Regions from separate parts of the Streptomyces sp. NPDC002403 genome, predicted to be linked through region 3. Evidence: riboswitches for the same ligand, from Rfam matches in the RefSeq annotation. Region 3 holds a riboswitch; each other region holds the start of a gene.
What was found. A riboswitch is a leader RNA that binds a small molecule or an ion and turns the genes downstream of it on or off. The one in region 3 is predicted to bind cyclic di-AMP.
Positions count from the first base shown of each region.

Region 1 (2,250 bases), on a different contig from region 3:
GACGACTCGCGGTGTGTTCTCCGGGCACGGTGGCGTGCTGACGGAGGAGGTCGGTGTCCTGTCCGGGGACCTGACCGTTCACACGACCTGGGCGCAGGACATGGCCCAGGTCACTGTGCAGTACACCGGCGCGATCGACTGGTTCACCATGTCGGGCAGCCCCGTCGCGTGCCGTTCGGAGGAGGACAGCCGTCGCCTGCACGACGCGGTGGTGCAGGCGGTCCGGGCCGGGGCGGCGGCGACCGTTCCCGTGATGCCCCGCTCAGGACCGGCGAAGCCGGTGGAGCGCGCCCCGGAGTGAGGGTCCCGCGCGGACGAACCGGTGCGGGGAGGTGCCCGCGCGGCGATGGTCAGGCGCCGCGCAGCGCCGCGGCGACCAGTCCCGCGATCTCGTCCCTCGGCACTTCCCCGCCACCCACCAGCCGGTCGAACACCAGCCCGTCCACACAGGCCAGCATCGTGAGCGTCCGGCCCTCCGCGTCGGCCACGCCCCGCGCGTCCAGGAACGCCCGCACGGCCTCGCGTGCCGCGTTCTCGCGCGGTTACGAGAATCTCGCGCAACTCCGGGTGGCGCAGGCTCAGCCTGCCAGGCACTGGAGGACGCGGCGACGCCGGCCGCCGCGCTCCGCGCCGGACCCACCGTCGAGTCGGCGCTCGGCCGCTACGACGCCGAGCGCCGGCCCCGCAGCCAGTCGGTCGCCCGGGCCGCCCGCCGGGCCGGCCGGATGGGTCAGCAGCTGTCCCGTCCGGCGGCCGTCGCGCTGCGGAACACGGCACTGCGCCTCGCACCGTCCCGCGTCACCGTCCGCACGATCCTGCGCCATGCCGACTGGACGCCACCGCGGCTGGATTCCGTACCTCAGTAGGCCCCGAAGACGTTGTCGATGGAGCCGTACCTGTGGGCCGCGTAGTTGCACGCCGCGGTGATGTTGGCGACGGGGTCGTAGGCGTCCATCGCCGTTCCGGGCACGTGGTAGGCCCGGAAGGTCGGGTCGATGATCTGGAGGAGACCCTTGGACGGCGTTCCGGCGGCGGCGTTCGAGTCCCAGTTGTTGATGGCAAAGGGGTTGCCGGAGGACTCGCGCATCACGTTGCGGTGGATGCCGTCGTAGCTGCCGGGAATGCCGTGCTTGGCCATGACGGCCAGCGACTCCTTGATCCAGCCGTCCAGATTGTTCGTGTACGTCACGGGCTGCGCCGCGGGCGCCACGGCGCTGACGGACTGCGCCGGCGCCGCGGAGGCCGTGGCGGCGCCGGTCAACGGCAGCAGGAGGGCGGCCGCACCCGTGCCCACGGCTATGAAGCCCCGGGTCAGCGAGGTGGACCTACGACGACGGCAGGTAGGCGTTGCGGACATGATGAATTCCTCTCCGTCGCCTGCGAGGTGAGCTGTCGGGTTCAGGCTGGAGATGCCTGGCCGCGCTGAGCGCGGCTTCACCCCAGGGGCCTTTCGTCTGGATCAGGCCGGATCCAGACGAAAGACCCCAGCCGTTCCGGATACCGGGCCGGCGGCTTACCTGGGTCCCCCGCTCCTGCCGTACACGAGTGGGTCGGATGTCCGGGCGGCGGCAGGATTCGGCGTTCCGTCCGGATTGACGGTGACCGTAGGCGAGAGGGACCGAAAGGGACAAGACCCTGATTTCCACACGCAATTCACTTACAAGATCAAGTCACGGGAACAGTGGTAATCCAGCTCACATCGAGCACTCCCCCCTCCTTGCGCGGAAAGGGCTCCGCATCGCGTGACGCGACTCCGGGAGGATGGAAAGTGACTCGCGCCACGAATTCACAAAAGGTGCATTTCGCCAAGCATTTAAAAGGGCAATTCGCTCGAACCACCCATAACGGGACGGATATATCGCGACGGGGAGCTCACCTCGCCGGCCCTGCCCGACGCCCGGAGGCATTGCCATCCCTCCCCCTCCACCGTTATGGTGCTGATGTCCTGTTGTCTCCGATAGAGGTGGACGTTGCGCATCTGAGGTCTGCGAACATCACGCCGTACGGCACCGCCCGTACGCCTGTCACGCCGTAGCAGTGCTCCGCACTGCCCGTGACCCCGCGTGGATGCGACCTCGGTGCATGAGCCGTCCCTCGATCTCCAGGGCCGCCGTACCTTCCTCCGCTGCTCGGTCGCCGCGTGGTGCTCGCATACGAAGCCCCCACTCACCGCGCTTGCGAATGCGAGGAACACCATGGCGACACCCATCACCCCCGGCGCTTCCCTCACCTGCTCGGCCCTGTCCTTCA
Region 1 is NZ_JBSFBQ010000003.1:347,969-350,218, reverse strand. Features, by position in the region: gene ACWCPY_RS06210 (hypothetical protein) at 1-301, shown strand, start outside; partial or broken gene ACWCPY_RS06205 (TetR family transcriptional regulator) at 351-579, opposite strand; partial or broken gene ACWCPY_RS06200 (FAD-dependent oxidoreductase) at 579-866, shown strand; gene ACWCPY_RS06195 (transglycosylase SLT domain-containing protein) at 860-1,357, opposite strand; cyclic di-AMP (ydaO/yuaA leader) riboswitch at 1,360-1,591, opposite strand; gene ACWCPY_RS06190 (ABC-F family ATP-binding cassette domain-containing protein) at 2,196-2,250, shown strand, end outside.
Region 1: it holds a riboswitch for cyclic di-AMP, as region 3 does, so the genes downstream of both, ACWCPY_RS06195 (transglycosylase SLT domain-containing protein) here and ACWCPY_RS22125 (C40 family peptidase) in region 3, are expected to answer to the same signal.

Region 2 (2,250 bases), on a different contig from region 3:
TCGGCGACGCAGGCGCCCGCGTGCCGGCGGGTGACCACGAAGCCCTCGGACTCCAGGGTGCGCAGCGCCTCCCGCACCGGGACACGGGAGACCCCGTAACGGCGGGCCAGCAGCTCCTCCGTGAGACGACTGCCGCGTTCGAAGACACCGGAGACGATGTCGTCGCGGATTGCCGTGCATACCGAATGCGCTGGAATGCGCATGTCCGAACCTCCGCCTCAATCCCCGCGAATCGCGGCCGGCCGACGCCTGTTCCGTGACTCTATTGCAATGCGGCCGCATTTCCGATGCCGGGCGGAAATTCATGAATATCTTTTGGTCACGGGGCGGTTCGGCGGGTCGTCGCCCATGGCCGTGCGGCGGGCATGCCGAAGGCCCCGGCATGCTGCCGGGGCCTTCGACGGGGTGCTGCGACGGCGCGTCGGTCAGACGTTGACGCCGTGGGCGCGCAGATACGCGACCGGGTCCATGTCGGAGCCGTACGACGGTGTCGTCCGGGCCTCGAAGTGGAGGTGCGGCCCGGTGGAGTTGCCGGTCGAGCCGGAGAGGCCGATCCGCTGGCCCGCGCCGACGCTCTGGCCGACGGAGACGCCGATCGAGGAGAGGTGCCCGTACTGGGTGTACGTGCCGTCCGTCATCCGGAGCACGATGTTGTTGCCGTACGCGCCGCCCCAGCCGGCCTCGACGACCGTACCGGCGCCGACGGCGACCACGGAGCTGCCGGAGGCGGCGTGGAAGTCGATGCCGGAGTGGCTGCCGGAGGACCAGAGCGAGCCGCTGGACTTGTAACCGGTGGTGACGTACGAACCGGCGACCGGGATCTGGAAGGCGCCCAGCCGGGTGCGCTCGGCGGACCGGGCGGCGCGCGCCTTCTCGGCGCGGGCCTCGGCGGCGCGCTCGGCGTCCGCCTTGGCCTTCGCTTCGGCCTTCTTCTTGGCCTCGGCCTTCCGCTGGGCCTCCGCCTTCGCCTTCGCCGCCGCGTCGGCCTGGTGCTGCTGCGCGTCGGCCTGGGCGTCGATCCGGTCGGCAAGGGTCTTGTCGATGGCGATGACCTGGCCGAGGCCGGTGTCGCTCACGGAGGGGGTCCCGGAGTCCGCGGCGAGGGCGGGAGCGGCCAGGCCGCCGATGACGCCGGTGGTGGCCAGAGCCGCGACACCGACCGCCTTCGCGCTCGTGCGCGTCAGTCGGCTCGGGGCACGGTGCTTCCCGGTGGCACGGGTGAACGCCATGGAGTGGCTGATCCTTTCCTTCCTTCTCGCCTACCGGGTTAGCTGACGGGTTCGGAGCAGGAAGGTCTCCTACGGACGCCCCGACCCCATCCGGGCTCAGGCATCCGATTCACCCCAGGGACTGCGTGGGTCCCCGGCTCCCCAGGCTCGCGCCTGACGGGGACTCGGCGATGGCTGCCCGGTACGTCGCGGATGCGGCATACGAGTGACGGACAGCCGAGCCGACGCTAAGCGGGGCCACTTTCATTCACCAAACGGACAGGGCGTTTTGTAGCGCATCCCACAGGGCAGACAGGCAACCTCCGTGTCAGAACGGACAAAAGGGAAGGTCTCGGCGAGATCCTGCTCGCAGAGACCTTCCCTCTGTCCCGATATGCGGCGATGTACCTGCTGTCCCGATGTCGGGCGGTGTGCGGATCGCCCCGATCGGCCGGTGCCGGTGGGACGGCGCCGGTCGTCAGCCGGTGACCACCGACACCTCTCCGATGCCCAGGGCCCGGACGGGCTCCTCGATCCGTGCCGCGTCGCCGACGAGGATCGTCACCAGCCGGTCACCCGGGAAGGCGTTGACGACGGCCGCGGTCGCCTCGACCGTGCCGGTCTCCGCGAGCCGGGCGTACAGCTGCGCCTGGTAGTCGTCGGGGAGGTGCTGCTCGACCTGGTCGGCGAGGGTGCCCGCGACGGAGGCCGCCGTCTCGAACTTCAGCGGCGCGACCCCCACGAGGTTCTGCACCGCCGTCTCGCGCTCCTCGTCGGTCAGCCCCTCGGCCGCCAGCGTCCGCAGGACCGTCCACAGATCCTTGAGCGCGGGCTCGGTGGACTCCGTGTCGACCGAGCCACTGATGGCCAGCATCGCGGCGCCGGTCGCGCCCGAGACGGAGTCCGGGGCCGACGACCGCAGCACCTGGGCGAAGGCCCGTACGCCGTAGGTGTAACCCTTCTCCTCACGCAGCACCCGGTCGAGGCGGGAGGTGAGCGTGCCGCCCAGGCAGTACGTGCCGAGCACCTGGGCCGGCCACAC
Region 2 is NZ_JBSFBQ010000056.1:27,284-29,533, forward strand. Features, by position in the region: gene ACWCPY_RS36115 (GntR family transcriptional regulator) at 1-203, opposite strand, end outside; gene ACWCPY_RS36120 (M23 family metallopeptidase) at 426-1,229, opposite strand; cyclic di-AMP (ydaO/yuaA leader) riboswitch at 1,243-1,409, opposite strand; gene ACWCPY_RS36125 (M16 family metallopeptidase) at 1,687-2,250, opposite strand, start outside.
Region 2: it holds a riboswitch for cyclic di-AMP, as region 3 does, so the genes downstream of both, ACWCPY_RS36120 (M23 family metallopeptidase) here and ACWCPY_RS22125 (C40 family peptidase) in region 3, are expected to answer to the same signal.

Region 3 (2,250 bases):
TGTCCGCGATCTACGACACGATGCAGTACCTCACGTGCGAGGTGGAGACCTACTGCCTCGGCCAGGCCGGTTCCTGCGCCTCCGCGCTGCTCGCCGCGGGCGCCCCCGGCCGACGGCACGCACTGCCCGGCGCGAGGGTCGTCGTGCGGCAGCCCGAGCTCACCGAACCGATGCGGGGCCAGCCGTCCGACCTGGAGATCGAGGCCCAGGAGCTGGAACGGGTCCGCACGATGCTCACCACACTGTTGGCCCGTCACACGGGTCGCGACACCGAGCGGATCACCGGGGACATCGAGCGCGACCTCATCCTCGACGCGGCGGGCGCCAAGGCGTACGGGCTGGTGGACCACGTCCTGGAGAACCGGAAGTCCTCACACCACCCGCGCGGCACGAGGTGAACCCGCCGATGCGGCCACCGGAGTTCCCACCGCTTCCCGCACTGACGGGCGCCGAGGGGGAGTTCATCGACCGCTACCTCGAAGTCCTCGACCAGGTCGGCCGGATCAATCCGGCCCGCGGCAGCGACACCTACGGCGCCCTGCGCGCAGCTCAGGCGCTGGTATCGCACGTGGCCGCGCTGCGGGACGCGCTCGCGTCCATGCACGAGCGCGGGGAGGCGCAGATCCACGCCACGACGCTCGCCCGGGCGCTGCGGGTACTGGACGGGGAGCGGCGGGCCGGGCGCGTCACCGTACCGCCCGCTCCCGCGAGTTGACCGGCTTCCGTGCTCCGCGCGGACGCCGGGACCGGGCCAACTCCCCCCGCCCCGGCGTCCGGCGCCCGGTGGCCGTCACCCAACTCCCGTACCCGACACGCCCGACGATCCGATCGAAATTCCTCGCTCGTTCGGCGTAGGAAGCCCCCCTCACGGGGGACCGCTCAACTTGCGTTTTCCGAGTGGACTGTGATCGAAATCCACCCTTCCACCCCAGGTACGACACCGGTCGGATTCGCCGCCGGAGCCTCGAAAAGCACCATGCCCACCCGAACGGATCAGCCGTGAGGAGCCTCACATATCCCTGTTTCTGCTCGGAAATCAGGCAGTCCGTGAGTCAAGATCCCTGGGACGACAAGCCCCCGCCACCGCGGCGGGGCGGTCCGGGCGGACGCCGAGTCCTGCCGCCGCCCGGATGACTGGTCGACAGATAGTGGATCGGCAGGAGTGGAGGACCCGAGCACAACGGGTCGGCCTGAACACCGGTCGACCCTCGGGGTGAAGCCGCCGCAAGCGGCCGGGCAACTTCGCCAGCCCGAACCCGACAGGTCATCCTTCACAGGCGGCTGACGAAGGGTTGCGCATGACTGCGCAGGTTCATGTCCCGTCTCTGCTCGTCCGGGCCGGAACGGCCTCGGTTCTGACTCTCGCCGCTGTCGGCACCACCATGTTCGCCCCGGGCGCCGCGACGGACGCCCAGGCGGCGACTCTGTCGATGAAGGCGCTCAACATCGCGGCGTCGAAGAAGGGATCGCCGTACAGGTGGGGGGCCACCGGCCCCAACCGCTTCGACTGCTCGGGGCTGACGTTCTACTCGTTCAAGAAGGCGGGCAAGAAGCTCCCCCGCACGGCCCAGCAGCAGTACAACAGGACCCGCCACATCTCGGCCTCGCACAGGAAACGCGGCGACCTGGTCTTCTTCCACTACGGCCGCAGCGTCTACCACGTGGGCATCTACGCCGGAAAGGGCAAGATCTGGCATTCGCCGAGGACCGGCGCGGTGGTCCGGCTGGAGAAGATCTGGACCAAGAGCGTCTACTACGGCCGGGTCCGCTGAGACGGTCCTGCCCGGCGGATCGGGGCCGTGTCCCCGGCCGTGCTCCGCCGGGCGGGGGGCCGGGGCGCGGCGGGTTCGGGGGCGGGGCCGGCGCGGAAGCCGGGTGACCGCGCGGTCGGGCGGTCACCGCAACGCGTCGGTCAGCTCTGCACCGGGACGCTCCACGGAAGCGCGATCCACACCGTCTTGCCACCGTCGGCGGTCGGGCTGACGGTGAGCCGTCCCCCGCACTCCTTGGCCAGGGTGCGGATGATCACCATGCCGCGCCCGTTGTCCTGTTGAACTGCGGCGGGCAGCCGCCTGGGCCAGCGGGGATGGCTGTCCGTCACTCCCAGATACAGCTGCTCCTCCCGCTCCAGCCGGAGGTCCACGGTGAAGGTGGGCGACTGCCCGAAGGTGTGCTGGACGGCGTTGGTCGCGAGCTCCGAGACGATGAGCCGGACGCTGTCGGTGAAATCGGTGTCGGCGACCGGGCCCC
Region 3 is NZ_JBSFBQ010000020.1:7,502-9,751, reverse strand. Features, by position in the region: gene ACWCPY_RS22135 (ATP-dependent Clp protease proteolytic subunit) at 1-398, shown strand, start outside; gene ACWCPY_RS22130 (hypothetical protein) at 407-715, shown strand; cyclic di-AMP (ydaO/yuaA leader) riboswitch at 1,130-1,295, shown strand; gene ACWCPY_RS22125 (C40 family peptidase) at 1,299-1,772, shown strand; gene ACWCPY_RS22120 (ATP-binding protein) at 1,913-2,250, opposite strand, start outside.